One region of the Oceanisphaera sediminis genome, then DNA from elsewhere that is predicted to be linked to it. Evidence: riboswitches for the same ligand, from Rfam matches in the RefSeq annotation. Region 1 holds a riboswitch; each other region holds the start of a gene.
What was found. Region 1 has a riboswitch for thiamine pyrophosphate ahead of ABD827_RS00325 (sodium:solute symporter family protein). Riboswitches for the same ligand answer to the same signal wherever they lie in the genome.
Positions count from the first base shown of each region.

Region 1 (10,608 bases):
ACTCCGAGTTGTCTGCAGACGGCGCCAACAGGCGATGCCGGAGCAGCAAGGAGGGCAAAGGGATCTGCTCAGCCGACCATCCGCGCCACGGATGGCTCGGCTGAGCCTACAGGGATGTATTTACGGCGTGTCGGCGGAGCGGGCCCTTTGGCCGATTTTCTGCTGTTATCACAACTACTTGTGACCAACAAGCAATCCATCGGAATTACGCTTACTCGGGTCGAGTCAGCCCCAGATGATCGCGCAGGGTGCTGCCTTCATATTCGGTGCGGAACAGGCCGCGGCGCTGCAGTTCAGGTACCACCTGATCGACAAAGTCCTCGATGCCGGCGGGCAGCGACGGTGGCATCAGGTTGAAACCGTCGGCACCTTCGTGGTGAAACCACAGCTCCATACGATCGGCAATAGACTCGGGCGTGCCCACCATGGTGCAGTGACCGCCACCGGCCGCCAGCCGACCCAACAGCTGCCGCACCGTGGGCTGTTCGGTCTCGATAATGCGCAGAATGGTCGCGAAGCGGCCCTTGGGCCCGGTAAAGGCATCCAGCGACGGCAACGCCGGTACCGGCGCGTCCAGCTCCCAGCCGGAGCAGTCCTGCCCCACGTAGGTACTCAGTTGGCGCAGCGAGGCGGCGGCGGGCAGCAGCTCGTCCAGCTCACGCTGCTTGGCCAGCGCCTCGGCTTCAGTAGACGCCACATAGGTCACCAGCCCCGGCATGATAGGCACATCAACCCCGCGACCGGTGGCCTGCACCCGCCGTTTGATATCGCGATAGTAATCCTGAGCGGCGGGCAAGTCGTAGGCCACGGCGTAAATGGCCTCGGCACACTTGGCCGCCAATGCTCGTCCCTGATCGGACGCGCCGGCCTGAAACAACACCGGATGACCCTGGGGCGGGCGCGGCACATTGAGCGGGCCGTCCACCAGAAAGAACTCGCCGTGGTGATTGATGGGCACCACTTTGTCGGGATCGGCATAATGGCCGGCACGATCCATCACCAGCGCATCTGTCTGCCAGGAATCCCACAGTTTGATCACCGCATCCACAAACTCCTCGGCCCGGCGATAACGCTCGGCGTGGGCCGGCATGGCCTCATAACCATGGTTGCGGGCTTCCACATCGAACATGGAGGTCACCACGTTCCAGCCCATGCGACCGTTGGATATATGATCGAGCGAGGCCATCATGCGCGCCGCATGAAAAGGCGTGAAAAAGGTGCTGGACACCGTGCTGATAAAACCGATGCGATCGGTGGCCCGGCTCATGGCGGCCATGGCCGTCAACGGCTCCAGAAACCAGTAGCTGCCGTCCGCCACATTGCCGGTAGACTGACCGTCGGCGAAGAACACCGCATCCAGCTTGCCCCGCTCGGCGGTTTGCGCCAGCCGCTCGTAATAACGAATGTCGCCCAGCTGCTCTACCGCCGAGTCGGGGTGACGCCAGGCCGCCCTGTGATGACCGCAGCCAAACAAAAACAGGTTCAGGTGCATCATGCGCTGGTCTTGATTCCGGGCCGCCATCAGTTTTTCACCAGGCCGCCGTCGACCACCAGATTCTGGCCGGTCACCGAGCGTGACCAGGGTGAGGCGAAGAACAGGGTGGCATCGGCAAACTCGGCGGGGGTCGTAACACGGCGCAACGGCGTAGCGGCGGCGATGTAATCGAACACCGCTTCGGGCGTGGCGGCCGAGGCATCGGTGGTGCGCAGCAGGCCGCCGGACACCATGTTGACGGTAATGCCGTCCGGGCCCAGATCCTGCGACAGGGTGCGGGTCAGCGACAGCAGCGCCGCCTTGGCGGCGGTGTAGTCGTGATACGGCACCACCGGGTTCTGAAACAGATTGGTGCCCACGTTGACGATGCGGCCAAAGCCCGCCTCGCGCAGACCGGGCAACGCTGCCTGGGTGGTATTGAGCGCGCCTTTGACCACGCCTTCCAGCTGCTGGTTGAGATCTTCCCAACGCAGTTGATCCGCATTGGCCCGGTCATCGCCGTTGAACGAAAAAGCCGGCAGGGCATTGTTGATGACGGTGGTGATCGGGCTGCCGAAATGTTCGCGCGCCTGGGCAAACAGCGCCTGCACCGCAGCGGCATCGGTTACGTCGGCCTGCAGTGCCAGCGCCCGACCGGGGGCTGTTGCCGCCAACTTTTCGGCGGCCTCGGCGCTGTGCAGGTAGTTGATTACCACCCGTGCGCCTTCACGCAGAAAGGCGCGTACCAGGTGTTCGCCCAGGCCACGGGCGCCGCCGGTGACCAGCACCAGTTGTTCGTTCAGATTGATGGACGTTTGCATCGCTACCTCTTGTTAGAGGCGAAGGCATGGACTGGCAGAATACGCCGATAGCCGGAAGGCTGACATCCCTTCGCCAGTATGAACTGGATCAGGTTCGACGGGTGTTATCTCAGCCCTGCCGGCCACTGGCCGCAAGACACCCCGTGTCACGCCCAGACCATAACACACCCCTGCGCGGGTTTAATAGCCCGAGAGCGTGAGGGGTGAGGGGTAAGACGTGAGGCGAAAAACCACAAGCAAGGCCGCCTGTTTCATTTTGTTTCTTTCTCCTCTCCCTTCACGTCTCACCCCTCACGTTTTTCGGAAGTTTGGTGAAAACCGCCGCTAGGTGGATAATGGCCGTCTGGATGTAATGGATAACCCGCCGAGCCGACTATGACCTCAACTATGACCGCAACTACAACCACACTGACCATCACCCGCCCCGACGACTGGCACCTGCACCTGCGCGATGGCGAACAACTCAAAGACACGGTGCGCGATGCCAGCCGTTACCTGGGCCGCGCCCTCGTGATGCCCAACCTGCTGCCGCCGGCCACCACCACAGATCTGGCACTGGCCTACTACGACCGCATCGTGGCGGTACGGCCCGAAGGCAGCCGGTTCGAGCCGCTGATGAGCCTTTATCTGACCGATAAAACCGACCCGCAGGAAATCCGCACGGCCAAGGCCACCGGCAAGATTGTGGCCTGCAAGCTCTACCCGGCCGGCGCCACCACCAACTCCGACTCCGGCGTGACCGATGTGAAAAACATCTACCCGGTGCTGGAAGTCATGCAGGAAACCGGCACCCTGCTGCTGGTTCACGGTGAAGTAACCGATCCGAGCATCGACATCTTCGACCGGGAAAAGGTGTTCCTCGACACCGTGCTGCCCGACGTGGTGCGCGACTTCCCCGGGCTTAAAATCGTGCTGGAGCACATCACCACCGAGCACGCGGTCAACTTCGTGGAACAGGCAGGCGACAACGTGGCGGCCACCATTACCGCTCACCACCTGCTGTTCAACCGCAATCACATGCTGGTGGGCGGCATTCGCCCGCACTTCTACTGCCTGCCCATTCTCAAGCGCAACACCCACCAGCAGGCGCTGGTGCGGGCCGCCACCAGCGGCAGCAAGAAATTCTTCATGGGTACCGATTCGGCGCCGCACTTCCAGCATCGCAAGGAAGCCGCCTGCGGCTGTGCCGGTGCCTACACCTCCCACGCCGCCGTGGAACTGTATGCCGAAGCCTTCGAGGAAGCCGGTGCGCTGGACAAGCTGGAAGCCTTTACCAGCCACAACGGCCCCGACTTCTACGGCCTGCCCCGCAACGCCGACACCATCACCCTGGTGAAAGAAAGCTGGACCGTCGACGCCACCCTGCCGCTGGGCGGCGATCAGCTGGTGCCGATTCGCGCCGGTGAAACCATCGACTGGATGGTGAAATAAGCCGGCCTCTGTGCTGAAAGTAAAAACGCGGCTTCGGCCGCGTTTTTTTATGTCTGCGAACAGCTAGATGTTGCCGCTGATATGGGGCCTTTGATTGACAACCATCGGCAGTCTCTCTACTCTCTTGACGCTATTCCTGGGGGAGCCTGACCGGCTGAGACTCTGCAATTTACTGCAGTAACCCTTCGAACCTGATCCGGGTAATGCCGGCGAAGGGAAGGAAATGATTGATCCTCACTCTCCCTCCCAATCTGCCCGTTGTTGCCCGGCGCCATGTAGCCAATGAATGGCTACCATCGTCATGCTTGTCCGTTACGGGCACTGACCTGTTACGGACAAAGGGAGAACAACATGCTGGACACCACCGCCGCGATTCTGTGGCTCTGCTTATTTGCCGCCGTTTTTGCCATTCCCGGCCTGCTTTATGCCCGCCGCCGGCAAGACAAGCTGGAAGACTTTATCGTGGCCCGCAACAGCCAGAGTGGCAGCGCCACCATGCTGACCCTGCTGGCCACCACCATGGGTACCTGGATCCTGTTTGGTCCGGCTCAGGCCGCCACCTGGGGCGGCATTGGCGCCATTACCGGCTATGCCCTGGGCGTGCTGGTGCCCCGGCTTATCATGATTCCGCTCGGCGGGCGCATCCGCGAGCTGATGCCCGAGGGCCACACCCTGACCGAATTCGTGCTCGGCCGCTATGGCCGCGGCATGTACGGTTTTGTGCTGGTGATCATGATGTTCTACCTGTTTATCTCGCTCACCGCCGGACTGACCGCCATCGCCCAGATGGTGGCACTGCTGGCACCGGTACCCTTGTGGGTGACCGCCGGCATCGTCATGGGCGCTACCCTGCTCTATACCCTGTACGGCGGGCTGCGGGTCACCATCTTTACCGACCGGGTGCAGATGCTGGTGATACTGCCGTTTCTGCTGCTGTTGATGATGTTTGGCTGGCAGGCCACCGGCGGGCTAACACCGATCATCGCCGGGCTGCAGGAAAAAGCCCCGCACCTGCTCAATCCGCTGGACACCACCGGCCTCAAGTCCGGCCTGACCTTTTTCATCGCGGTGGTGCTGACCGGCCTGTTTTATCAGGGTACCTGGCAGCGGGTGTTTGCCGCCCGCGACAACAAGGTGATTCGCAACGGCTTCATTCTGAGCGGCCTGATCAGCTTTCCGATTATCTTCATCATGGGGCTGTTCGGACTGGCCTTCGTGGGGCTGGATCTGCCCGGTGACGGTTCGGTCGCCCTGTTCAGCGTCTTGATGCCGAACATGCCGCTGTGGTTTGCCATCGGCCTGCTGCCCTTTGGTCTGGCGCTGATCATGAGCAGTGCCGACTCCACCATCAGCGGTCTGTCCAGCATGATGGTGGTCGACCTGCGCCGCCTGCTGCCGAACATCGGCGCCCACAAGCTGCTTGGGCTGTCGCGCTGGCTGATCGTGCTGCTGTCGATTCCGGTGCTGTTCGTCGCCTCCCAGGGTTTCAGCGTGCTGTATCTGTTCCTGCTGGCCGATTTGCTGTGCTGTGCCGCCGCCTTCCCGGTGTTCTTCGGTTTCTACAGCGCCCGCTACCAGAGCTATAACGCCGTACTCAGCACGGCGGCCGGGCTGGTAGCCGGCCTCTGGCTATTCCCGGCACCAGGCGAGCCACTCACCTATCTGCTGGAGTCCTTCCTGCTGGCCACTCTGGTGCCGGTGCTGGTGTCTTGCCTGCTGATGCTGCTGCCGAACCGTTCGGCGTTCGACTTTTCGATACTGCGCCAGCGTATTCGTAGCCTGGAAAGCTGAATCGATAAAAATGGCCGACCCGCCCGGGTCGGCTATCCTTCCGTGTTTTTATCCCATAATTAAAGCGCGAAACGGGTCGCCGAGATGCGGGCAGACGCCGGTCGGTCAACCTGTTACACTCGCGACCCTTTGGCGCTATTCACGCCATATTTATTCTTGCCACCGCCTTGTATTGCGCACCGGCGTCATACTGGAGACACCATGAAAATCATGATTCGGGGCCTGTCCCGCCTCACCACAGAAGACAAGGTACTGGCCCTGCTGGCACCTTACGGCCTGGTGCATTACTTCCACCTGGTAATGGACCCGAACACCAACAACTCCAAGGGCTTCGGCTTCGCCTTCATGCCCAACCCGGCTCAGGCCAAGGCCGCCATCAAGAGCCTGAACGGCATGGAAGTAGACGGCCAGAAAATCCGCGTCAAAAAAGCGGAAGTGAAGCCCGGGGAGAAAAACGAAAATGACCAATAACGATATTCTGCGCCGCATTCGTTATGCGCTCGACCTGCCCGACCAGCAAGCCATAACGCTGTTTGGCATGGGTGACGTGACCATCAACGAAGCGCAGTTTCTGGCCCTGCTGGCCAAGGAAGAAGACGCCAATTACCACAGCTGCAGCAACGAGCAGATTCTGGGCTTTCTGGACGGTTTGATCCTGAAAAACCGTGGCCCGCGCGAAGGTGGCCCGGCACCGCGTGCGGAACAGGCTGAACCCATCAACAATCAGGTGTTCAAGAAGCTGCGCGTGGCGCTGGAGCTGAAGGAAGAAGACATTCTCGGCCTGCTGAAGCTGGCCGGTTTTGAAGTGAGAAAGCCCGAGCTGACCTCACTGTTCCGCAAGCCCGGTCACAAGCATTATCAACCCTGTGGCGATCAGTTCCTGCGCAACTTCCTGCAGGGCCTGGCACTGCAGCGGCGGCACGGCGCCGAATAGGCAATCACTGACGCCACTGAACAGTCCTGCCCGGTCGGCCGTTTGCCGCCAACCGGGCAAGCCGCATCCGCTAGGTCGTTACCTGGCGGATCTGTTGCCAGCACAACGCTACCTGTTCGGAACGAAAGGGTTGCCGACAGCACAACTCGATATCCAGCTTTACCCACGCCGACAACGGCAACTCCACCAGCCGACCCTGCTCCAGCTCTTCCCTGACCAGACTCGCCGGCAAAAAACTGGCGCCATCCCCCTGCAGCACCAACGCCTTCAGCCCCTCGCCCAGGGCATTTTCGCATACCGGCAGACAAGGCTGTTCGCTCAACGCCGGCAGGCATTTACGCTGGATCAGCGCGCCCAGAAAAGACGTGGGCGGATACAGCAACAGGCGCAACGGCGTGTCGGCAGACAAGCCATGCAGCGGATGACCAGAGTCGTTCACCGCCGACACCAGCACCAGCCGATCCTGCCCGACTACCCGCCGTTCTACCTCGGGGCGATTGAGCATGGGGCTGGTATCGTCGCCGGAAAAACACAGCAAAAAGTCGACCGAGCCGGACATGAACTGTTCGATGGCATCGTGATAATGGCCGGTATTCAGCCGGATCAGGCTGTTCCCCAGCTGCGGGCGCAGTGAGTGGATCCAGCCGGGAAAAAAGGTCACCGCCAGCGAAGGTTGCGCCACAAAATTCACACTGCTGTGCTCATGCAGGCTCTGGCGCAGCTGGTCGCGTGTGCCATAAATCTGCGACAATAGCAGCCGGGCCTGCTCCAGAAAGCTCTCGCCGGCCTCGGTCAGTGCCATGGGGTAACGATCCCGGCATACCAGCGGTACGCCCAGCCAGTTTTCCAGTGAACGAATACGCCGGCTGAATGCCGGTTGGGTCACGAAACGAACGTCCGCCGCCTTGGAGAAGTTACCCTGCTCGGCCAGGGCAACGAAGTCGTGCAGCCATTTGCTTTCCATGATTCTGCTCGTTAATACATTGATGCGGTATTGTATGCAAAAAAGTAACAGCCCCGCTATAAAAAGGCATTAGATACTGTCGAGTTCGCCTCTTACCATGAAAATCTATCACCGGCTTCTTCACGCTGGCCTCAATACAGACTAACCGGCAAGGACGGCACTCATGACTGCAGGAACCAACAACCAGGTAATGGGCATGTTGCAACGAATTGAAAATACGAGAAAACGCTACTTTCCCGGGGTGTGCGTAGCAGTCACCATCGGCATTGCCGCCAGCTTTCTGTCGCAGCACTACGGTGCTCCCGCCATGCTGATGGCACTGCTGCTCGGGCTGGCCTTCAACTTTTTGAGCCAGGAGTCGGTCTGCCTGCCGGGGCTGGAGTTTTCCGCCAAAACCGTACTGCGCATCGGGGTGGCCATGCTGGGGCTGCGCATCACCTTCAGCGACGTACTCACCCTGGGCTGGTCACCGCTGCTGATGGTGTGTTCTTCGGTGGTGCTGACCATCGGCTTTGGCGTGATCATGGCCCGCGCGCTCGGCTTCTCTTCTTCATTCGGCACCCTTACCGGTGGCTCGGTGGCCATTTGCGGTGCCTCGGCCGCCATGGCCATCAGCAGCGTGCTGGATCAAAGTGAACAAACCAAGCGCAATACTCTGTTCACCGTGATCAGCGTCACCACCCTCAGCACCCTGGCGATGATTTTCTATCCGATGATCAGCTCCAGTCTCGGTTTAACCCCGCAGGAAGCCGGGCTCTTTATCGGTGCCACCATTCACGACGTGGCCCAGGTAGTGGGCGCCGGTTACAGCATGTCGAGCGAAGTCGGTGACCTCAGCACCTTCGTCAAGCTGCTGCGCGTGGCCATGCTGGTGCCGATCGTCATGACCATCGGCATCCTGATCCAGCGCGCGGCTCGCCAACGCGGTGAAAGCGGCAGCAGCAAAGGGGTGGCGATACCCGGCTTTCTGCTCGGCTTTGTGGCGCTGTTTATCCTCAATAGCCTGGGCTGGATTCCGACCGCCGTCAGCCAGCCGCTGGCCGGCAGCTCCTCCTGGATGCTGCTGACCGCCATCGCCGCCCTGGGTGTGCGTACCCAGCTCAAGGACATTCTTTCGGTCGGCTGGAAGCCAGTGCTGCTGGTGGTACTGGAAACCCTGTTTATCGCCGGTCTGATCCTCGCTTACATCCTGCTCAGTCAATAAGCCAGCCTGCTGCAACAACCAAAACGGCGGCCCTGAGGTCGCCGTTCTTCTTTTTGCTGCCGTGCCTACCGGAAGCTGGTGGCGGTTAACGACAGGGTACGCCCTTCCGCCGAGCTCTGCTCCGCCAGATTGATGATATTGAGCCCGTCCAGTGCATCCTGCATGGTCACCGGCAAGGGGCCTTCACCACGAATGGCTCTGGCCGTGGCCTCATAGAAATAGCGGTAGCCTCCCACTTGTGACTCGATGACCTCCGCCTCGTCATCGGAATAGAAGATGCCGTAGTCCGACTCGGCCTCCTTGGCCAGATAGGGTGAGTCCGGCACTATGCCGTCCTGCAGCCGTTCTTCCTGCGGATCGAACCCCCGCTTGATATAACAGCCACGTTCTCCCTGCAGTTTGAAACGCAGGGTCGGCCCCGGATGATAGGGGCTGGAGTGCAGCAGCACTTCCTTGTCGCTGTAGTGCAACTGCACATGGAAGTAGTCGGTCACTTGTGAGCCGGGACGCATCGACAAACAACGGGCGGTCACCGACAGCGGCTTGCCGAACAACACCAGCGTCTGATCCACCATGTGCCCGCCCAGATCGAACCAGACGCCCGCGCCCACGCCGGGCTTCTCTGCCCGCACTCGCGGCCGAAAGCGGTCGAAGTGGGACTCGAAACCATGAATCGGCCCCAGGGTCTCGTCGGCCAGCAGCTTGCGTAACGTCAGAAAATCGCTGTCCCAGCGACGGTTATGAAAGGGGATCAGGCACAGTTTATTGGTGTCGGCCAGCCGCATCATCTCGGCGCCCTGATGCAGTTGGGTCACGACGGGGTTTTCCATCACTACATGCAGCCCCAACTTCAACGCCTTGAGACCCAGCTCGTAGTGCACCTCGTTGGGTGCGGTGATCACCACCAGCCGGGCGCCGGATTCGGCCAGCATCTGGTCCACGTCGGTATAGACCTTCACCTCGGGCCAGTCTTGCGCCGCCTTTTCCGGTTTGGAGGTGCTGATGGCCACCAGCTCGAATTCCGGCAGACAGTCGATAAAAGGCAAATGGAAAATGCTGGCGGACTGGCCGTAGCCAATGATGGCGGTTTTAATCATGGGTAGCTCTCGTTAAAAGTTCTCGTTAAAAGTAATGTTTGATATCCATGTAACGGGAACGGATATGCTCAATCAACAGCTTTATTTTGCGCGGTGGCTGGCGACTGTAGGGGTAGACGGCATAAATACCCAGTATCTTGCCAACCTGCTGGGGTAACAGCTCAACCAGGCGCCCAGACTGCAGGTCGGGATAGACCAGGCAGCGTGGCACATACGCCAAACCATGGCCAGCCAGGGCCGCCCTGCGCAGAGCGGCGGCATTATTGGTGGAAAAGTTGCCGCTCACCCGCAGCGGATAAATTTCGCCATAACGGTTGAACAGCCAGTCACGGGCCCCGCTCTCCTGATAACTGTAAATAAGACAGTTATGCTGCAACAGATCCTCCGGCACCTGGGGCTTGCCACGGCGACTAATATACGCAGGAGCGGCACAGATGGTCCAATGTGAATCCAGGATATGACGCGCGATCAGGTTGGAGTCGTCCAGGTGCCCGGTACGAATCACCAGATCATATCCCTCTCCAACCAAGTCCACGAAGCGATTCTCCAGCGACATATCCACCGAAATAGCCGGATGCAGTTCACAAAATTCGGCGACCGCCTGCGCCAGCAACAGTTCGCCGGAAATGGTGGGAACCGACATTCTGATATGCCCCTGCAGCGACTGGCTGTAGCCAGTAATGGCGTCAAATGCTTCCTGAGCGGTCTGTGCCACCAGGCGAGCACGCTGATACAGCACCTGTCCGGCTTCACTCAGCGTCAAACGCCGCGTGGTGCGGTGGATCAGGGTACTGCCCAGCTCCTTTTCCAGCCGGGCGATGCGCTTGCTCACCACCGAGTTGGTCAGGCCGTTGGCGTCGGCCGCCTTGCTGAAGGAGCCTAATTCAACCAC
Region 1 is NZ_BAABDS010000001.1:78,263-88,870, forward strand. It holds gene ABD827_RS00310 (LLM class flavin-dependent oxidoreductase) at 212-1,495, opposite strand; gene ABD827_RS00315 (3-oxoacyl-ACP reductase) at 1,522-2,295, opposite strand; TPP riboswitch at 2,344-2,449, opposite strand; gene pyrC (dihydroorotase) at 2,683-3,726, shown strand; TPP riboswitch at 3,855-3,961, shown strand; gene ABD827_RS00325 (sodium:solute symporter family protein) at 4,078-5,517, shown strand; gene ABD827_RS00330 (RNA recognition motif domain-containing protein) at 5,719-5,988, shown strand; gene ABD827_RS00335 (YehS family protein) at 5,978-6,451, shown strand; gene ABD827_RS00340 (LysR family transcriptional regulator) at 6,522-7,415, opposite strand; gene ABD827_RS00345 (YeiH family protein) at 7,579-8,619, shown strand; gene ABD827_RS00350 (Gfo/Idh/MocA family oxidoreductase) at 8,685-9,716, opposite strand; gene ABD827_RS00355 (LysR family transcriptional regulator) at 9,742-10,608, opposite strand, start outside.

Region 2 (10,608 bases), on a different contig from region 1:
GTGGCCACCACTCTGGGGTCACTGATGACCTGCCAGTACTGTGCCCAGCCCATCTGGCTGGTATTCAGTATCAGCCCGGTGAGCGGCAGCAGGATAATCAGGCTGACGAACAGCAGGCTGGTGCCCAGACTCAGGGTAAAACCCGGTAGTACCCGCTTGGATGAACCCAACAGCGCCGCCATGGTTTAGCGTCCCTGAGCCTGCAGTTGATCCAGGCTGCCACCGTTGGCGAAGTGGGCGGCCATGGCCTGCTCCCAGCTGCCGAAGATGTCTTCTACCTTGAACAGTTCGGTGGCAGGGAATTTGTCTGCCACTTCGGCGGCAACCGTGTCGTTATGTACCCGGTAGTAGTAACCGGCGAGAATGCGCTGGGCTTCGGGAGTGTATAAAAACTCCAGATAGGCCTTGGCCTGTTCGGCGGTGCCGTTACGCTCCACGTTGCGGTCAATCCAGGTCACCGGAAACTCGGCCAGCACGTCGACCGGCGGCACCACCACCTGATAACCCGCTTGTGGGTTCAGTGTGCTGATGTTGTTCACTTCCGACTCGAAGGTGATCAGCACATCACCGATGCCACGCTCCACAAAGGTAGTGGTGGCGCCACGGCCGCCGGTGTCGAATACCGCCACCTGTTTGATCAGTTTGCCCATGTGCTCGCGAATCTTGTCTTCATCGCCGTCAAACTGCTGGTGGGCGGCGCCCCAGGCGGCCAGATAGGTATAACGGCCGTTACCGGAAGTCTTGGGGTTGGGGAACACCAGCTGCACGTCGTCCCGGGTCAGGTCGTCCCAGCCTTGAATATTCTTGGGGTTACCTTCACGCACCAGAAACGCCATGGTGGAGAAATAGGGCGAGCTATCGTTGGGCAGACGAGCTTTCCAGTCGGCGGGGATCAGCTGGCCTTTCTGGTGCAGCACATCGACGTCGGTCACCTGGTTATAGGTGACCACATCGGCACGCAGGCCCTGCAGAATGGCCTGTGCCTGGCGGGAGGAGCCGGCATGAGACTGTTTGATTTCCAGGGTTTCACCGGTCTTCTGCTCCCAGTGTTCGGCGAACACCGGGTTGATCTCGGCAAACAGCTCGCGGGCGATGTCGTAGCTGCTGTTGAGCAGTTCTTTTGCCTGAAGGGGGACGGCGGTGCTTAACCCGGCAGCAAACAGCAGGGAAGCCAGAAGAGATTTGCGCATGATGAACTCCAGGGACTCAAAGATGATGTACCCGAGTTTAATATGCTTATAGAGTATTTAAACTAAGTTTTTTATTCGTTTAAGGTATATGAAAGCAAGGGTGGATCTATCGAGTCCGATTCATACCAATTTGAATAAACATCTGATCATTTTAACCTCGGGATCAGAGGCAACACCGATGCATCAAGGAGGACAAAGGGATCTGCTCAGCCGACCATTCGCGCCACGGATGGCGCGGCTGAGCCTAGAGGGGGCAGCTTGCTGCCGTGACGAAGTGCTTTCGTCTGATCGAACATCCAGTGAATGTTCGCAGTGGGCTAAAGCAGTGAGTGTCACGTCCCACGGCGAGTCGGCGGAGCGGGCCCTTTGTTCGACTTTTATACAAAAATGGAATAGATCATTTGTTTAGGGGGATTGGTATAACAAAAAGGGCCTGCATCTGCAGGCCCTTTTTACGTCAGCTGTTTACCGAACGCCTTATTGCGGGGCGACCGGTGAAATCGGCTGTGCCGGCTTGGCGATCAAGGAGCGGGTGTCTTCAATCGCTTCGGTGATGATCACCTGTACCGCCTGACCCAGCTCGTACAGCGGGGCCTTGTCCAGGTAAACCCGGCCATCGTCCCAGCTGCATTCCAGTCGATCCCGGTTGGCCAGGATCAGCGAGGAAGGCATGAACACCACGGCACCGTTTTCCTGCAGGCGCAGCTTGACGCCACCGCGACCGATATCGACCACTTCGGCATCGAACACCTTGCCTTCGGCCACGGCCGGCTGCAGATAACGCACATACAGCCAGTCGGCGATATCGCGCTCGGCCCGGCGATGCATGCGGCGCTGCTCGGACAGGTGAACGGCCAGTTCGTCACTGGGTGCATGCACGCCATGTTCCTGCTCGGCAAGAATGGCCTTGATCAGACGGTGGTTGACGATGTCGCCGTATTTACGAATCGGCGAGGTCCAGGTGGCGTAGGCGGTCAGGCCCAGGCCAAAGTGCTCACCCGGGGTGGCGCTCATGGCGGCAAACGACTGGTAACGACGGGTGCGACTGTCCAGATAACTGGTGTCGCGGGCATCCAGCCAGCGGCGCAGGGCACAGAAGCCTTCCAGGCTCGACAGGGTGTCAGGCTCGAAGGGGGCTTCGTGGGTCTGCAGCAGTTCGACCAGGCCTTCCATTTTTTCACTGTCAAAACCGGCGTGCACGTTGAAGATACCGGTGCCGGCATGTTCGGTCAGCCAGTTGCCGCAAGACAGGTTGGCGGCGATCATCGCCTCTTCTACCATCTGGTTGGCGATGCGACGGTGATCGACCAGAATGGCCGTGACGTTGCTGTCTTCGTCGAGCGCAAAGCGGTAATCGGGTCTGTCCTTGAACACGATGGCGTGCTTGCTGCGCCAGGCGCTGCGGGCATGGGTCAGGGCGGTCAGCTCACGCAGCTGCTCGGCAATGACTTCGCTGCCGGGCTGCCAGTCGCCGATTTGCTCGACCCAGTCGGAGACCTGATCGTAGCTTAAGCGGGCCTGGGAGCGAATGTGGGCGGCGAAGAAGTCGGCCTTGTCGGACACCTTGCCGTCAAAGTCGATCTGCAGGCGGGCACACAGGGCCGGACGCTCTACCCCTTCCTGCAGCGAACAGAGTTCGTCGGCCAGGGTGCGGGGCAGCATGGGAATGTTGCGGCCGGGGAGATAAACGGTAAAGGCGCGCTCGGCGGCGACGCGGTCCATTTCGCTGTTGTGGGCAACATAGGCGGTGGGGTCGGCGATGGCAACGGTCAGTTCCCAGGCGTTATCCAGCTTTTTCACGCTCAGGGCATCATCCATATCCAGGGTGGATTCGCCATCGATGGTGAAGAAGGGCATATCGGTAAGATCCTGACGCGGCAGGGTTTCTTCCAGCGTTTGCCACTCGGCCCTGTCTTCCGGCGCCTGGTTGGCCAGCTTGTTGCGGGCCAGCACCACCCACCAGGGAGCGATGGGGTCTTCTACGCCGGCAATCACTTCCACCACGCTGGCGAAAAAGCCTTTGTTGTCTTTCAGGGCGTGGCGGGTCATTTCGCCCAGTACCCAGTCGCCTTCTTTCAGGCTCTTTTCGTCCAACCCCTTGATGGCGCGTGCCTTGATGGCATCTTTCATCAACGGATGATCGGGCACGATATTGAGCCGGTCACGGAACCACTTCACCCGGGCCACAAAGCGGGTAACACCGGCTTCGATCAGGGTCTCGGGCTCAACCAGCTCGCGCTCGTTTTCGGTACGCACCACGGCGGTAATGTGATCGCCATGCATCACTTTTTTCATCTGTGGTGGTGGAATAAAGAAGCTTTCTTTTTCGCTTACTTCAAGAAAACCAAAACCTTTGGAGGTACCTTTCACGATGCCTTCTTTAATGGGAAGGGTTTCGCGGATTTGTTGCTTGAGCTGGGCCAGCAGGGGGTTGTTTTGAAACATAAGTAAAGACCTGTCGAAATATGCGCCTGACTATACGGATTTACCCCCGATATGCCAAGGAAACCTTGACGCTAGCCGTGGCATTGGATAAGGCTGAGTCTGGACATGTCGGGGTGACCGGCCTCGTTCACGCCCTGGCTTAGCAGGTAGTAACCGCGGTTGTCGGGGTAGCACCATTTTTAACCGGGACGCGGCCGTCGAGCTTGGTTATCATAATCGTTTGAATCCGACTGCTAAGCGATACTCATATGTCACCACAATCCTGGCTGCTGGCGATTCGGCCCAGAACCCTGCCTCTGGCGGTGGCCTCCATGCTGTTGGGCGCGGGCACCGCCGCTCAGGCCGGCGCCTTTAACGGCGGCGTGCTGACGCTGGCGCTGCTGACCGCGCTGTTGCTGCAGATACTGTCCAACCTGGCCAACGACTATGGCGACGGCGTACGCGGTACCGACTCGATAAACCGCACCGGCCCGACCCGAGTGCTGGCCTCCGGCCTGGCGAGCCCCGATCAGCTGCGTAACGCCATGATAGTAACCGCCGCACTGGCAACCGGCTCGGGCCTGTTACTGCTGTGGGCGGCATTGGGGCCCGATGTCGGTGCCTGGCTGGGATTTATGGCGTTGGGGTCTTGTGCCTTGCTGGCGGCGCTGGGTTACACCCTGGGCCGGCGCCCTTATGGCTATCTGGGCCTCGGCGATGTGGCGGTATTCGTGTTTTTCGGCCCGGTGGCGGTGCTGGGCTGCAGTTACCTGATGCAGCATCGGCTGAGCGAGTCCGCCGGCTGGGCATCACTCACCGCCGGCCTGCTGGCGGTGGCGGTGCTCAATATCAACAACATTCGCGACATGGACACCGACCGGCAGGCCGGCAAGCACACCCTGGCGCTGCGGCTGGGGTTGCGGCGGGCGCGGGCCTATCAGTTGTTGCTGCTGGGGGGCGCCGTGCTGGCCGGCACCCGCATCATGACCGAGCCGGGCTTTGTAAGTTTGCTGGCGCTCTGGCCGCTGGCGCGGGCCACTCAATTGGTGCTGACCGGCCAGGGCGCCGAGCTTAACCGGGCGCTGGCTCTGACCGCGCGGGGCACGCTTGCCTTCACCGGCCTGCTTGCGCTGGGGCTGGTGGTCGGATAAAAACCGGCCGAGTCCAATGCCGAAATGTTTCATGGCGGTTAACTTTTTATAGCCGGATTGTCCGGTAATGACTTTGCTTTTGTGAGCGGGGTCTGTTTATACTGGCCGCTATCTTGTCGGAGTGCTCTATATGGGCTGAGACCGCGAAAGCGGGATCCGTTGAACCTGATCAGGCTAATACCTGCGTAAGGGAAGCAAGCGAGAACTTGGCGCCACACCTCTTCTGCCGAGTTCTTTCTCAACACTCCTGACAAGCATTTTCACCCTCAATGGATTCGAAGTGAGATTGCTATGTCAAAAATAAACCGTCGTGAAGTTCGCAGCCAGGCCCAGGCATTTATCGATAACCTGAAAGGCGAGCACTTCCCCAATTCCCGCCGCATCTACATCGAAGGCTCGCGCCCGGACATCAAGGTCGGCATGCGCGAAATTCATCTGGCCGACAGCTTCAAGGGCGGCACCGAAGAAAACCCCATTCTCGAGCCCAATGCGCCGGTACCGATTTACGACACCGCCGGTCCCTACGGCGATCCCGATGCCGATCTGGATGTACGCCGGGGTCTGCCCCAGATGCGTCGTCAGTGGATTCTGGAGCGTAACGACACCGAGGAGCTGGAGGGCGTTACCTCCGAGTTTACCCAGCAGCGCATGGCCGACGATGGCCTGGATCACCTGCGTTTCGAGCAGATGCCCAAGCCGCGCAAGGCCAAAGTCGGCGCCTGTGTCACCCAGCTGCACTATGCCCGCAAAGGCATCATCACCCCCGAGATGGAATACATCGCCATTCGCGAGAACATGGGCCGCGAGCGGGTGCGGGACGAGATGCTGCTGCAACAGCACCCGGGCCAGAACTTCGGCGCCAACCTGCCGGACGCCATCACCCCCGAATTCGTGCGCAAGGAAGTCGCCGAAGGCCGCGCCATCATTCCGGCCAACATCAACCACGCCGAGTCCGAGCCGATGATCATCGGCCGCAATTTCCTGGTGAAAATCAACGCCAACATCGGTAACTCGGCGGTGACTTCCAGCATCGAAGAAGAAGTGGAGAAGCTGGTGTGGTCCACCCGCTGGGGTGCCGACAACGTGATGGATCTGTCTACCGGTCGTTACATTCACGAAACCCGCGAATGGATACTGCGCAACAGCCCGGTGCCCATCGGTACCGTCCCCATCTACCAGGCGCTGGAAAAAGTGAACGGCGTGGCCGAAGACCTGACCTGGGAAGTGTTTCGCGACACCCTGATCGAACAGGCCGAGCAGGGCGTGGATTACTTCACCATTCACGCCGGCGTGCTGCTGCGCTTCGTGCCCATGACCGCCAAGCGCGTCACCGGTATCGTGTCGCGCGGTGGTTCCATCATGGCCAAGTGGTGTCTGTCCCATCACAAGGAAAGCTTCCTCTACGAGCATTTCCGCGAAATTTGCGAAATCTGTGCCGCCTACGATGTGTCGCTGTCGCTGGGTGACGGCATGCGTCCCGGCTCCATTGCCGACGCCAACGACGAAGCCCAGTTTGCCGAGCTGCACACTCTTGGTGAGCTGACCAAGGTCGCCTGGGAATACGACGTACAGGTGATGATCGAAGGCCCCGGCCACGTGCCGATGCACATGATCAAGCGCAACATGGAAGAGCAGCTGGAGCATTGCCACGAGGCACCCTTCTATACCCTGGGCCCGCTGACCACCGATATCGCCCCCGGCTACGACCACTTCACCTCCGGCATCGGTGCCGCCATGATCGGCTGGTTCGGTTGCGCCATGCTGTGCTACGTCACCCCGAAAGAGCACTTAGGGTTGCCGAACAAGGAAGACGTCAAACAGGGGCTAATCACCTACAAGATTGCCGCTCACGCCGCCGATCTGGCCAAGGGCCATCCGGGTGCGCAAATCCGCGACAACGCCATGTCCAAGGCGCGCTTCGAGTTCCGTTGGGAAGATCAGTTCAACCTGGCGCTGGATCCGCAGACCGCCCGTGCCTATCACGACGAAACCCTGCCGCAGGAATCCGGCAAGGTAGCCCACTTCTGCTCCATGTGCGGACCCAAGTTCTGCTCGATGAAGATCACTCAGGAAGTGCGCGAGTATGCCGCCGCCCAGGAAGCCATAGCGGTGCAACTGGTCGATATGGACGGCAACAGCGAAACCGTGGTCGCCGGCATGGCGCAGATGTCACAAGAATTCAAGAAACGCGGCGGTGAGCTGTATCACCAGGCCGACAAACTGGAGCAATAATTTCTATGACAAGACCCATCGTCTGGACCATCGCCGGCTCCGATTCGGGCGGCGGTGCCGGTATTCAGGCCGATTTGCACACCATTCAGGGACTGGGCGGCCACGGCTGCTCGGTTATCTCCGCCATTACCGCCCAGAACTCGGTGGCGGTATCCATGGTCGAGCCGGTATTGATGCAGGCTTTTACCAGCCAGCTGGTCTCGCTGGCCAGCGACATGCCGGCCCGGGCCATCAAGATTGGTCTGCTGCCCGGCGGCCTGCGGGCCGAGGTGCTGGCGCGCACGCTGCGTGAATATCGCCGCCAGTGGCAGCCCTTTGTGGTGCTGGATCCGGTGGCCATTGCCAGCACCGGCCAGAGCATGGCCGAAACCAACCTGATCCCGGCGTTGCAGCAGCACCTGCTGCCCGAGGTGGATCTGGTTACCCCCAATGCGCTGGAACTGAAAGTATTGTCGGGCATCGCGCCCGACTCTCCGGCACAGCTGCGCGCCGGGGCCGCCGCCCTGCTGGAACTGGGCGTACGCGCCGTATTGGTGAAGGGCGGTCACCTGGACTGGGCCGGCGAGCAGGCCATCGACTATTACACCGACGGCCAGCGTGAAATCTGGCTGGCCAGCCCCCGAGTGCAAACCCGTCACGGTCACGGCACCGGTTGTACCCTGTCGTCGGCCATCGCCACCGCCGTGGCGCTGGACTACCCGATTGAAGATGCGCTGGTGCTGGCCAAGGCCTACGTCAATCAGGGCCTGAAGGGCGCCGAGGCCATCGGCGCCGGTGCCGGCCCGGTGGCCCATCTGGGCTGGCCGACGGATTTGAACGACTTTCCCACCGTGGTGATGCCGGGCTCGGCCCTGGCCGAACAGCTGGGCATCACCGGCACCAGCCCGCAAGGGGATTTTGCCGCCATGGATACCCTCAAGCTGGGGCTGTATCCGGTGGTGACCTCGGTGGCCTGGCTGGAACGCCTGCTGGAGCAGGGAGTACGCACCCTGCAGCTGCGCATCAAGGACAAGGCCGACGCCGAGGTGGAAGCCGACATCAAGGCCGCGGTCGAGCTGGGCCAACGCTACAACGCCCGGCTGTTCATCAACGACTACTGGCGGCTGGCCATCAAGCACGGCGCCTACGGCGTGCACCTGGGCCAGGAAGATATCGAAGTGGCGGATCTGGAGGCCATTCGCGCCGCCGGTCTCAAACTGGGCCTGTCTACTCACGGTTATTACGAAATGCTGCGCGCCCGCGAGCTCAAGCCGTCCTATCTGGCGCTGGGTCATATCTTCCCCACCAAAACCAAGGACATGCCGTCCCGCCCTCAGGGGCTGGAGCGGCTGCACCGCTATGTGGCCTTGATGGAGGCGGAATTTCCGCTGGTGGCCATCGGTGGCATCAGTCGCGATCGGGTACCGCTGGTGGCCCAGACGAATGTCGGCAGCATCGCCCTGGTCACCGCCATTACCGAAGCGGCCGATCCGGATGCGGCCATCCGCGATCTGCTGGAAATGGTGGAGGGATAAGATGCTCAGCGACAGCGAATTCATGCGTTATAGCCGGCACCTGTTGCTGGAAGAGGTTGGCGAAGAGGGGCAGATGAAGCTGAAACACGCCTCGGTGCTGGTGGTGGGCCTGGGTGGCCTGGGCTCGCCCGCCGTGCAGTATCTGGCGGCGGCCGGAGTCGGCACCCTGTGGCTGGCCGATTTCGATCACATCGAGGTCAGCAACCTGCAGCGCCAGACCCTGTATGACATGGACAGCCTGCAACACAGCAAGGCGGAAACGGCGCGCGAGAAGTTACTGGCGCTGAACCCCGACATCGAAGTGATCGCCATCAATCAGAAGCTGGACCGGCAGAGCCTGGGCGATTTTGTCGCCGAGGTGGATCTGGTGCTGGACTGCACCGACAACATCTCGATTCGCCAGGACATCAACGCCGCCTGCTACGCCTGGGGCAAACCCTTGCTGGTGGGGGCGGCCATTCGCTTCGAAGGTCAGTTGCTGGCGCTGGATCCGGCCGCCGAGCATGGCTGTTATCGCTGTCTTTATGGCCCCGACATCGGCGAACGGCTCAACTGCAGCAACTCCGGGGTCATCGGCCCCGTGGTCGGCACTATCGGCCTGTTGCAGGCGCTGGAAGCCATCAAGTTTTTTACCGGTACCGGCAGTGTGCCCTGGGGTGAGCTCAAGCTGTTCGATGCCAGGGCGCATCGCTGGCACAGCCTCAAGGTGCCGAAAGATCCGGCCTGTCCGGTGTGTGGACCCAAGGGGGAAGAACAACAATGCGAGTAGTACTGAACGACGAAGCGCTGGATCTGGCCGAAGGCACCACCCTCGGCCAGTTGCTGGTCGAACTGGAGCAAGACAAGCCCGGCGTGGCGGTGGCCCTGAATCAACAGGTGGTGGCCCGCAGCCAGTGGGGGGAGCAGCAGCTGACCCCCAACGACAACATTACCCTGTTCCACGCCATAGCCGGAGGCTGACATGAGCCTGATTATTGCCGATAAAACCTTTAATTCCCGCCTGTTCACCGGCACCGGCAAGTTTGCCAGTGGCCGCCAGATGAAAGACGCCTTCGTTGCCAGCGGCACCGATCTGGTGACCATGGCGCTGAAACGGGTGGATCTGAAAAACCACAGCGACGACATACTGCCGCCGCTGCTGGAACTGGGCGTGAATCTGCTGCCCAACACCTCGGGTGCCAAAAATGCCGAAGAAGCGCTGTTTGCCGCCCGGCTGGCGCGCGAGGCCCTGGGCACCAACTGGCTGAAACTGGAAATTCATCCGGATCCCAAGTATCTGCTGCCCGATCCCATCGAAACCCTCAAGGCCGCCGAGCTGCTGGTCAAAGACGGCTTCATCGTGCTGCCTTACTGCGGTGCCGATCCTGTGCTGTGCAAGCGGCTGGAAGAAGCGGGTTGTGCCGCCGTGATGCCGCTTGGTGCGCCCATCGGCTCCAACAAGGGGCTGGTGACGCATGACTTCCTCGAGATCATCATCGAACAGGCCACTGTGCCGGTAGTGGTGGACGCAGGCATCGGCGCCCCCAGCCACGCCGCCTACGCCATGGAGCTGGGCGCCGATGCGGTGCTGGTCAACACCGCCATTGCGGTGGCCGGTGATCCTGTGGCCATGGCCGAGGCCTTCAAGCTGGCGGTGATTTCCGGCCGTATGGCCTATGAAGCCGGTCTGGCCGGCCAGAGCCGGCAGGCCCAGGCGTCCAGCCCGCTCACCGCCTTCCTGGAGACCTTATGAGTTTCTTCGACGTCTGGTCATCCATGGACTGGGATGACGTCAAGATGAGCATCTATGGCAAGCAGGCCCGGGATGTGGAACGCGCCTTGGCCAAGCCGAAGCGGGATCTGCAGGACTTCATGGCGTTGATCTCGCCCGCCGCCGAGCCCTATCTGGAGCAGATGGCCCAGCAGTCTTATCAGCTGACCCGCAAGCGTTTCGGCAACACGGTCGGCTTTTATATTCCGCTGTATCTGTCCAACCTGTGTGCCAACGACTGCACCTACTGCGGCTTTTCGATGAGCAACCGCATCAAGCGCAAGACCCTGAGCGCCGAGGAAATCGAGCAGGAATGTCTGGCCATCAAGGCGATGGGCTTCGATACC
Region 2 is NZ_BAABDS010000039.1:192,993-203,600, reverse strand. It holds gene cysT (sulfate/thiosulfate ABC transporter permease CysT) at 1-182, opposite strand, end outside; gene cysP (thiosulfate ABC transporter substrate-binding protein CysP) at 186-1,190, opposite strand; gene ABD827_RS14610 (exoribonuclease II) at 1,668-3,635, opposite strand; gene menA (1,4-dihydroxy-2-naphthoate octaprenyltransferase) at 3,884-4,765, shown strand; TPP riboswitch at 4,873-4,976, shown strand; gene thiC (phosphomethylpyrimidine synthase ThiC) at 5,057-6,997, shown strand; gene thiE (thiamine phosphate synthase) at 7,003-8,511, shown strand; gene ABD827_RS14590 (HesA/MoeB/ThiF family protein) at 8,513-9,280, shown strand; gene thiS (sulfur carrier protein ThiS) at 9,271-9,471, shown strand; gene ABD827_RS14580 (thiazole synthase) at 9,473-10,243, shown strand; gene thiH (2-iminoacetate synthase ThiH) at 10,240-10,608, shown strand, end outside.
Region 2: another riboswitch for thiamine pyrophosphate. It lies ahead of thiC (phosphomethylpyrimidine synthase ThiC); the one in region 1 lies ahead of ABD827_RS00325 (sodium:solute symporter family protein).

Region 3 (10,608 bases), on a different contig from region 1:
GTAATAACAAATTCAAGCATCGGCTTATCTCAACAAGTCCAGTACACGGGCCTCCAGGGCCTTCAATTCCGCCAGTTGGCGGGCCTCGCTATCCAGATACATCATATGCACATACAACACCTTGCGATCGCTGGACACATCCAGCGACAGTGAGCCCGGGGTCACGGTGATCAGGTTGGCAAACAGCGATATGCCGGCATCATCCTTGAGATCCAGCGGTATGGCGATCACCCCGGGGCGCATCAGGTGCGTCGGCGTCAGCACATCGTAGGCGACCCGGGCGTTGGCCTTGATCAGATCCCAGATAAAAAACAGGATGAAGCGAATGATTTTCGGCAGCTTGCCGAAATAATTGGCAAACATCGGCTTGTCCCGCGCCACATAGGCCAGCACCAGATAGCTCAGCAACATGCCGGCCACCAGGTTGCTGATGCTGTAGTTGCCGGACAATATGACCCACAGCAGGGCCAGCAGCATATTCCAACCAAAGGCTCTCATCGGCTTACTCCCAGTACCGCCTCGATATAACCGGCCGGCGTCAGCAGCTGCTCCGCCGTATCCAGCGCCAGCTGCACAAACCACTCGGCACCAAAGCCGATGGTCAGGGTCAGCAGGGCCAGGCTCAACACCGGCAGATACAACACATACCGGCTCGGATCCTCGGCGCCACGCAGCGACTTGGCCTCTTCCGGCAACGGCTTCCAGAACGCCTCGGCCCAGATTTTGACCATGGAATACAGGGTCAGCAGGCCGACGATCAGCGCTATGGTCACCATCAGCCAGGACTGCGCCTCGATACCGGCCTTGATCACCGTGTATTTGGCGAAAAAGCCCGACAGGGGCGGCAGTCCCGCCAGCGACATGGCCGGGATCAGAAACAGCAGCGCCAGCCAGGGGGTGGAACGGTACAGGCCACCCAGTCGCGCCAGATCATAGCTGCCGTGATAGCGATACATGATACCGCTGATCAGGAACAGGTTGGTCTTCACTATGATGTGATGAAAGATATAGAAGACGCCGCCGGCAATGGCCAGCGGCGTAAACAGCGCCAGCCCCACCAGCATGTAACCAATCTGGCTGACGATATGGAAAGACAGGATGCGGCGCACCTCGAACTGGGCCGCCGCCCCCAGCACCCCGGTCAGCATGGTGAAAATGCCCATGCCCATCAAGATGCCGTGGTGGGTCAGCCCCACATCCTGCACGAAGATCAGGCTGAATACCCGATACAGCGCATAGACCCCCACCTTGGTCAACAGACCGGCAAACACCGCCGAAATGGCCACCGGCGGCGTGTGGTAGGAGGCGGGCAGCCAGAAGAACAGCGGAAAGGCCGCCGCCTTGATGCCGAACGCCACCAGAAACAGCATGGCGATCACCGTTACCAGCCCCGGCTGCTCGCCGTTGCCCAGCTTCAGCGCCAGATCCGCCATGTTCAGGGTACCGGCGTAACCGTACAGCAGGCCCACGGCGGTCAGAAACAGCGCCGACGAGATCAGGTTCAGGGTCACGTACTTGACCGCCCCCTCCATCTGGGCGCGCTCGCCGCCCAGTATCATCAGGCCGAACGAGGCCACCAGCATGATCTCGAACCACACATAGAGGTTGAAGATGTCACCGGTGAGAAAGGCGCCCACCACCCCGGCCAGCATCAGATGCAGCAAAGGGTAATAGCCAAAGGCTTCATGGCTGCGGCTCATGGTGGCCAGCGAGTACACCGCCACCGCCAGGCCGATGATGCCGGTCACCAGCACCATGATGGCACTGAGCAAATCCGCCACCAGGGTAATGCCGTAGGGCGCCGACCAGTTGCCGACGTAGGCCACCAGAATGCCCTCTTGTCGCACCTGAATGAACAGATAGAGGGCGGCCAGCAGCAGACCGCTGCCGGACAGCACCGAAATCCAGCGCTGGACCAAACGCCAGCGCCAGCAGATCAGGGTCAGGGCACCGGCCAGCATGGGGATAAATATGGGTAGGATAACGGCTATATTCACGAGTCTGTGCTCTTCATTTCGTTCATGTCATCGGCCCCGATAACTTCATAGGCGCGATGGATCAGCACCACGGCAAAGGCCAGCACACCGAAACTGATGACGATGGCGGTCAGGATCAGCGCCTGAGGCAGCGGGTCGGCGATGATGCCGGCCGGTTGCGACAGTCCTTCCGGAATCAGCGGCGGTGCGCCCCGCACCAGGCCACCCCCGGTCAGGATCAGCAGGTTGGCGGCGTTGGACAGAATCATGAGCCCGATCACCAGTTTGACGATGCTGCGTCTGAGCATCATGAACAGCGCCGTGGCGTAGAGGCCGCCAATCACGAAAGCAAACAGGTTTTCCATTTATTCCTCCACCTTGTCCAGTGACAGCAATATGGTCGACACCACGCCGATCACCACCAGGTAAACACCGATATCGAACAGCAGGGGGGTACTTACCGCCAGCTCGCCGATGCCCGGCACATAGAGGGTGCCCCACTGGCTGGTCAAAAAGGGCTGGCCCCGAAACACCACGCCGACCATGCCGCTGAACAGCGCCAGTAACAGGCCGACGCCCATCAACAGCTGACTTTCCACCTTCATCAGCTTCTTGGTACTGCTGGCATCAAAGGCGAACAGGTGCAGGGCAAAGGCGCTGGACGCCACCAGCCCGGCGATAAAGCCGCCCCCGGGATCGTTATGGCCGCGCAACAGCAAAAAGATGGAGAACAACAGCAACAGCGGCACCAGCATGCGGGTAGCGGTCTGCAGTATGATGGAGGTATCCGATCTCATTTCTGCGTCTCCCAACGAAAGCGAATCATGGCATTGACGCCGATGGCCGCCAGCGCCAGCACGAAGATCTCGCCCAGAGTATCCAGCGCCCGGAAGTCGACCAGTATGACGTTGACGATGTTGCGCCCGTGCGCCACCACATAGCTGTTTTCCACCAGATAGGCGGTAATGCCCTCGCCCGGCAGGGTCGACTGGTTCACGGTGAGCACCATCATGGTCACCAGCACCCCGAAGGCACCGGCCACGGCCGCATCGCGCCAGCGTACCAGCGGGCTCGACAGATCCTGAAAACCGGGCAGACGAAACAGCACCAGTACCAGCATGATCACGGTCAGGGTCTCTACCAATACCTGGGTAATGGCCAGATCCGGTGCGCTGAAGAACACGTAAATCATCGCCATGGCAAAACCCAGCACCCCGATGGCCGCCACCGCGCCCAACCGCAGATGGGTGGCGCTGGCATACACCACCGCCACCAGCATCAGCAAGCCGATCACTACTTCGTAAAGCCGTACTCCCTCGAACGACAGCGAGTAGACAAAGGCGTCTTCCGACCAGAAGGCATAGGTCAGCAGGACGATGGTGGTCAGCAATATGGTCAGAATATAGTGGGTCATATAGCCATTCTGCAGTATGCGGGTCTGGCCCTTCGCCACCACCTGAAGGCCATCCATCATTCGCTCATAGCTCCGCTCGGGGCCATAAGCCAGGGGATTAAGGGCGGCGGCCAGCGGATCGCGTATGCGATCCCAGTGATGATAAAGCAGGCCGCCACACGCCAATGCCAGCGCACTGAGCAGCAGCGGCAGGTTGAAACCGTGCCACAGCGCCAGTTTCAGCTCGGCCGCCGGGGCGCCGCCAATGGCGGTTACCGCCGCCTGCAGCAGGGGCGTCACCAGACTCGGCATCAATCCCAGCAACAGACCGACAATGGCCAGCAGGGTAAAGCCCAGTCGCATCGCCAGTGGCGCTTCGTGGGGCGTTTTGGGCGTGGGCTTCAATGGCCCGTAAAAGGGTTTTATCGCCACCAGCGCGGCCGACGCCACTATGCCGATGGCGGTGATGACCGACAACCCGATCAGCAGGTTCGACAACCAGGGCGCACCCAGCGCCGCCTCGAACATCAGTTCCTTGGCGATAAAACCGAACAGCGGTGGAATACCGGCCAGCGACAGCGCGGCCAGGGTGATGAACAGCGCCGTTTGCGGCATGTATTTACGCAGCCCGCCCAGATCGCGTACATCCTTGGTGCCGGTGGCATGATCCAGGGTGCCCGCCGCCATGAACAAGGCGCCCTTGTATAGTGCATGGGCCAGCAGGAACACCATGGCCGCCTCCAGCGCATGGGGGGTACCGATGCCGATCAGCATGGTCAGGGTGCCCAGCGCCATGATGGTGGAAAAGGCGAGAATACGCTTGAGATCGGTGCTGCATACCGCCATCAGGGCGCCCACCGTCATGGTCACGCCGCCAAACAGCGACAGGGTCATCATCCAGGCCTCGCTACCGGCCATCATCGGCTGCAAGCGCGCCATCAGATAAACACCCGCCTTGACCATGGTGGCCGAGTGCAGATAGGCGCTGACCGGGGTCGGCGCCGCCATGGCGTTGGGCAGCCAGAAATGGAAGGGGGTCTGAGCCGACTTGGTAAAGGCGCCCAGCAGGATCAACACCATCATCGCCAGAAACAGCGGGTGTTGCTGTATATCCACATCTTGAGCCAGCAGTTCATTCAGCTCGAAGCTGCCACCGATGTTGCCCAGCAGGATCAGACCCGCCATCAACGCCAGGCCGCCACCGACGGTAATAAAGAACCCCTGCAGCGCCGCCTTGCGGGCTTTTTCCTGCTCGTGGTTGAAACCGATCAGCAGATAGGAGGTAAAGCTGGTCAGTTCCCAGAACACAAACAGCGAAATCAGGTTGCTGGACAGCACCAGCCCCAGCATGGCGGCCATGAAGGCCAGCAGGTACATCAGCAACTTGTGAATATCTTTATGGCCCTGCAGATAGCGGCCGGCGTAAATAAAGATAAAGGTACCGATGCCGGTGATCAGCAGCGCGAACATCAGGCTGAGGCCATCCACCATGAAGCTGAGGTTGATACCCAGGCTGGGAATCCATTCATGGCTCTGCAGCACGGTCTGACCCGTGGTCACCTGTGGCCAGAAACCCAGAAAGTAGCCAAACAGGGCAGCCGGCAGCACCGCCAGGACCCAGCCGATTTTCGTCCCCAGAACAGACGACAGGCGGGGCACCAGCGCCGCTAACACAAAACCCGAAATAACAGCAAAAAGCATAGGCAAACGGCCTCATTTCCATGCCTGTTCAGGCAACAGAATTAGCGAAAAAACAGAGGGAGAACGGCACAGGGCGCAGGCTATATTAGGAAGCATTTCAATTAACTTTCAAGCAGTTAATCGAATGTTTTTTTAAGTTGTTATGGCGGTCGATACTACAAGCCACCCCATCAAAACGCAAGCAGAGCCCGGTAATGGCGGCTCTGCGTGCGATACCGATCGCTATTTATGCCATTCCTTCAGCGCGAGAAGAAATGCTCCACCGGCCCTCGCCCCTGGCCGATGCGCAAACTGCTGCCGGCCAGAATGGCCTGATCGATATAATGCTTGGCGGTGGAGACCGCCAGATCCATCGCCAGCCCCTGCCCCAGATAGCAGGCCAGCGCCGCCGACAGGGTGCAGCCGGTGCCGTGGGTATTGGGGGTGATCACCCGCGGCGTATCGAAGCAGTGTACTTCGCCATCCTTCAATAACCAGTCCGGACTGCGCGACTCCTGCTGCAGAAAACCGCCCTTGAGCAGCACAGCGGCACAGTCCAGGTTGGCGAGTCCGGCAAACAGAGACTCGACATCGGCCAGGGTTGCAGGCACTGGGCTGCCGATCAGCGCCGCCGCCTCCGGCAGGTTGGGGGTGATCACATCGGCCAGTGGCAGCAGTTCTTCTCGCAGGCTGATGACCGCATCCTCGGCCAGCAGCATGTCGCCATTGGCGGTGACCATCACCGGATCCACCACCAGATGGGCCGGACGATAACGACGCAGCACCTCGGCCACGGTACGAATGGTGGCGCTGTCGCCCAGCATGCCGACCTTGACCGCCGTGACCTGCAAATCACTGAATACCGCTTCCAGCTGGGCGCGGATCATCTCCTGCGGTACCGGATGCACGGCGCTGACACCGCGGGTGTTCTGGGCGGTCAGGGCGGTGATCACCGAGCAGGCATAGCCGCCGGTGGCAGAAATGGCCTTGATGTCGGCCTGAATACCGGCACCACCACCGCTGTCGGATCCGGCAATGGTCAGCACTATCGGTTTGTGACTGGCGGCTTGATGATCTTGGGGGGTGTGACTGGTCATATCCTTATGGTCCTCCGGGCGAAGGCACCACCGGCAAACTGACGCTTGCCCGTTAGTTTCCTACGCCAGCATTAACTGGATCAGGTACGGCGGGTCCGGCATTGATACCGTCTCAGCCTCGCGGCTCCCCGACTAACAAGACTCGATAATAACGACCCGGGACCGTAAAGACCAGAAATCCCCGCTGTACGCTGTAAGTCATACCAACCCCACTAAACAAATGATCTATTTCATTCTTGTATAAAAGTCGAACAAAGGGTCCGCTCCGCCGACTCGCCGTGAATCCCTCCCTGGAGGCTCAGCCGCGCCATCCGTGGCGCGGATGGTCGGCTGAACAGCTCCCTTTGTCCTCCTTGATGCACCGGAGTTGTCTGTTAGCGCCGTCTACAGACAACTCGATGCTCGAGAAGAGGCAGCAGAGATCGCCTCCCACGACCGTGAAATGCCATGGATGGCATTTCCGAGCCCCCATGGGGCAGCTTGCTGCCGTGTATCTTTGTTGGGTAATGGACCGAATATCCAGTGAATATTCGCAGCCGTTACCCAGCAAAGATGGCTAGCCCAGTGGCGTGTCGAGGGAGGCGGCTGTGTTGCCTCTGAGCTCGGGTTTAAAAATGATCAGATCTTTATTCAAGTTGGTATCACACATAAAAAAACACCGAGCCTGCTGGTTCGGTGTTTGGTTTTTAACTGACGGCTTATAGCTTACGGCTGCAGTTAATGCGCCTCGTCCCAGTTGTCGCCTTCGCCAACTTCCACCAGCAGCGGCACATCCAGGCTGGCGGCCTGCTCCATCAGATCGCGGATCTGCTCCTTGAAGGATTCGACCTTGTCTGCGCGAATTTCGAACACCAGCTCATCGTGCACCTGCATCAGCATCTGTACTTCATCGATTTGTTGCTGCTCCAGCCAGCCGGAAACCTGAATCATCGCCTTCTTGATGATATCGGCGGCGGTGCCCTGCATCGGCGCGTTGATGGCGGCCCGTTCGGCACCCTTGCGGCGGGCACCGTTCTTGGCATTGATCTCCGGCAGGTACAGTCGGCGACCGAACAGGGTAGACACATAACCCTTGTCGGCGGCCAGGGCACGGGTGTCTTCCATGTAGCGCAGCACGCCCGGATAACGCTCGAAATAGATATCCATGTACTGCTGGGCCTCATTACGGCCGATGCCAAGCTGGCGCGACAGTCCAAAGGCGCTCATGCCGTAGATAAGGCCGAAGTTGATGGCCTTGGCCCGACGGCGCTGTTCTGTGGTCACCTGATCCAGCGCCACGCCGAATACCTCGGCGGCGGTGGCCTTGTGAATATCCAGCCCCTGGGCGAAGGCGTCCAGCAGGCCCTTGTCTCGCGACAGGTGCGCCATGATGCGCAGTTCAATCTGGGAGTAATCCGCCGCCACCACCCGGTAACCGGGCGCCGCCACGAAGGCCTGGCGAATACGCCGTCCTTCCGCGGTACGGATGGGAATGTTCTGCAGGTTGGGATCCGACGACGACAGCCGGCCGGTGGCGGTATTGGCCTGATGGTAGGAGGTATGAATGCGACCGCTGTGCTCGTTGACCATTTGCGGCAACTTGTCGGTATAGGTCGACTTGAGCTTGCTCAAGCCCCGGTATTCCATCAGCAGCTTGGGCAGCGGATAGTCCAGCGCCAGTTCCTGCAGTACTTCTTCGGCGGTAGAGGGTGCGCCCTTGGGGGTTTTCTTCAGCACCGGCAGTTCGAGCCTGGTAAACAGGATTTCGCCCAACTGCTTGGGTGAGCCCAGATTGAAGGGTTCGCCGGCCAGCTCAAAGGCTTCCAGCTCCAGCTCTTTCAGGCGCTTGGCAATTTCTTCGCTCTGAATGGCCAGCAGGCCGCTGTCGATGCGCACCCCGGTATATTCCATTTGCGCCAGAATCGGTACCAGCGGCATTTCGATATCGCTGAACACCTGCTGCAGCTCGGGTTCGACCGCCAGTTTCGGTGCCAGATGGTGATGCAGCCGCAGGGTGACGTCGGCGTCTTCCGCCGCATAGGGACCGGCCTGCTCCAGCGGTATCTGGTTGAAGGTCAGCTGTTTGGCGCCCTTGCCGGCAATAGACTCGAATGACATGGTGTTATGGTTGAGATAGAACGCCGCCATGCTGTCCATGTCGTGCCGGGTTTGCACCGAATTCAGTACATAAGATTCCAGCATGGTATCCAGGCCGATGCCTTTCAGCTCGATACCGTGATTTTTCAGCACGTTGGCATCGTATTTCAGGTTCTGGCCCAGCTTGACGACTTGTTCGTCTTCCAGCAGCGGCTTGAGCGCGCCCAGCACGGTGGCTTCGCTCAGCTGTTCGGGCGCATCCAGATAATCATGGCCGAAGGGCACATAGGCGGCCTGACCCGGCTCGACGGCAAAAGACACGCCCACCACCCGGGCATCTCTATAGTTGAGGCTGGTGGTTTCGGTGTCGAAGGCAAAATAAGGCGCCTGCGCCAGCCGCTCGACCCAGTCGTTCAGCTCTGCTTCGGTAAGAAGGGTCTGATAGTCGGTGGCCATGGCCGGCGCCGGTGCTGTGGCGGGTTCCTTGTTCTGGCCCGGCTCCAGCTCTTCCAGCAGGTTGCGGAACTCGTATTCCCGGTAAAGCGCCTTCAGGGCCTCGGTGTCGGGCTCGCTTTGCTGCAGATCGGCCGGGCCCCACTCCAGTGCCACGTCGGTCTTGATGGTCGCCAGCTCGCGTGACAGCCGGACCATCTCCTGATGTTCGACGAATTTGGCGGCAAACGTCTTGGAGCCGCGAAAGCCCAGCGCGGCCACCTTGTCGGTATTGGCGGCAATCTCGTCGATCGAACCCAGCCCCTGCAACAGGGCCAGCGCGGTTTTTTCGCCCACTCCGGGCATGCCCGGTATGTTGTCGACCTTGTCGCCAACCAGCGCCAGCAGATCGATGATCAGCTCCGGCGGCACGCCAAACTTCTCTATCACGCCGTCGCGATCCATGAAGCTGTTCTTCATGGTATCCATCAGCAGCACATGATCCGACACCAGCTGGGCCATGTCCTTGTCGCCGGTGCTGATCACCACATCCAGCTGCTGTTCGGTCGCCTGGCGGGCCAGGGTGCCGATCACGTCATCCGCCTCAACCCCATCTTCGATCAACAACGGCAGCCCCATGGCTCGAATGATGTCATGAATGGGCTGAACCTGGCTGCGCAGATCGTCCGGCATCGAGGGTCGTTGCGCCTTGTATTCCGGGTAGATTTCGTCGCGAAAGGTTTTGCCCTTGGCGTCAAATACTACCGTCACCCGGGAGTCGGGAAACTGCTTGTGCAGGCTGCGCAGCATGTTGGTGACCACTCGGATCGCACCGCTGGGACGACCGTCGCTGGTGCGTAAATCGGCCTGCTGGGAAGCAAAATAGGCACGGTACAGATAGGAAGATCCATCGACCAGGATCAGGGGTTTGGCAGGAATGGCAACCATGACATCTTTCTCGTTAATGCGTTGGCCGCTAGCATGCCACAGCCGAGCCGCCGACACCACGATGGCCCCGGACAAGCCTGTGGATAACTCTGTGCAAAGCGGATCGCGGCAAGATCCTGATAAAATAAAAGATCCATTAAATATCAAAAGCTTATATTTTAAATGTGGATCTTGCTTGCGGATCTGAAAATGTGGAAAATCGACAGCAACGAAGTTCTGAACAATTGTTGAGCGAAATAAATGCTAGCATAGTTCTGACGGATCGCCCGGTGCGGGATCACAGATTGTGAATGCCAAATAAGGAGACTGACATGAAAAAAGTTGCCGTTATTCTGAGCGGCTGCGGCGTCTATGACGGAGCAGAAATTCACGAGGCCGTGTTGTGTCTGCTGCACCTGGCCAGGCAAGGGGCCAGCTATCAGTGTTTTGCCCCCGACAAGCCCCAGCATCATGTGATCAATCATCTCGGCGGTGAGGAGGAACCGGGCAATCGTAATGTGCTGGAAGAAGCCGCCCGCATCGCCCGTGGCGACATCAAGCCGCTCACCGAGCTGAACGCGGACGACTTCGATGCCCTGTTGCTGCCCGGCGGCTTCGGTGCCGCTAAAAACCTGTGCGATTTTGCCGTCAAGGGTGCCGACGCCCAACTGGATCCGCAGGTGCTGCGCGTCTGCAAGGGCTTTGCCGCCGCACGTAAACCCGCCGGTTACTGCTGTATCTCGCCGGTCATGATCCCTCGCGTTTATCCGGCGGGCGTCAAGGGCACCATAGGTACCGAGGCGGCGGTGGCCGAGGCCTTTACCGCCATGGGCGGTGAACACATCGGCTGCGCGGTGACCGACGTGGTGGAAGACAGCCATTACCGGGTGATCTCCACCCCCGCCTACATGCTGGCCCAAAACATCACCGAAGCCGATACCGGCATCGGCAAGCTGGTGAAACGACTGCTGGAAATGTAAGAAGCAAAAAAAGGCCGGCATAAGCCGGCCTAAAACTCTGGAAGCAA
Region 3 is NZ_BAABDS010000026.1:37,446-48,053, reverse strand. It holds gene ABD827_RS08200 (MrpF/PhaF family protein) at 1-20, opposite strand, end outside; gene ABD827_RS08195 (Na+/H+ antiporter subunit E) at 25-498, opposite strand; gene ABD827_RS08190 (Na+/H+ antiporter subunit D) at 495-1,997, opposite strand; gene ABD827_RS08185 (Na+/H+ antiporter subunit C) at 1,994-2,341, opposite strand; gene ABD827_RS08180 (Na+/H+ antiporter subunit B) at 2,342-2,773, opposite strand; gene ABD827_RS08175 (putative monovalent cation/H+ antiporter subunit A) at 2,770-5,070, opposite strand; gene thiD (bifunctional hydroxymethylpyrimidine kinase/phosphomethylpyrimidine kinase) at 5,310-6,146, opposite strand; TPP riboswitch at 6,187-6,287, opposite strand; gene polA (DNA polymerase I) at 6,864-9,602, opposite strand; gene elbB (isoprenoid biosynthesis glyoxalase ElbB) at 9,914-10,561, shown strand.
Region 3: another riboswitch for thiamine pyrophosphate. It lies ahead of thiD (bifunctional hydroxymethylpyrimidine kinase/phosphomethylpyrimidine kinase); the one in region 1 lies ahead of ABD827_RS00325 (sodium:solute symporter family protein).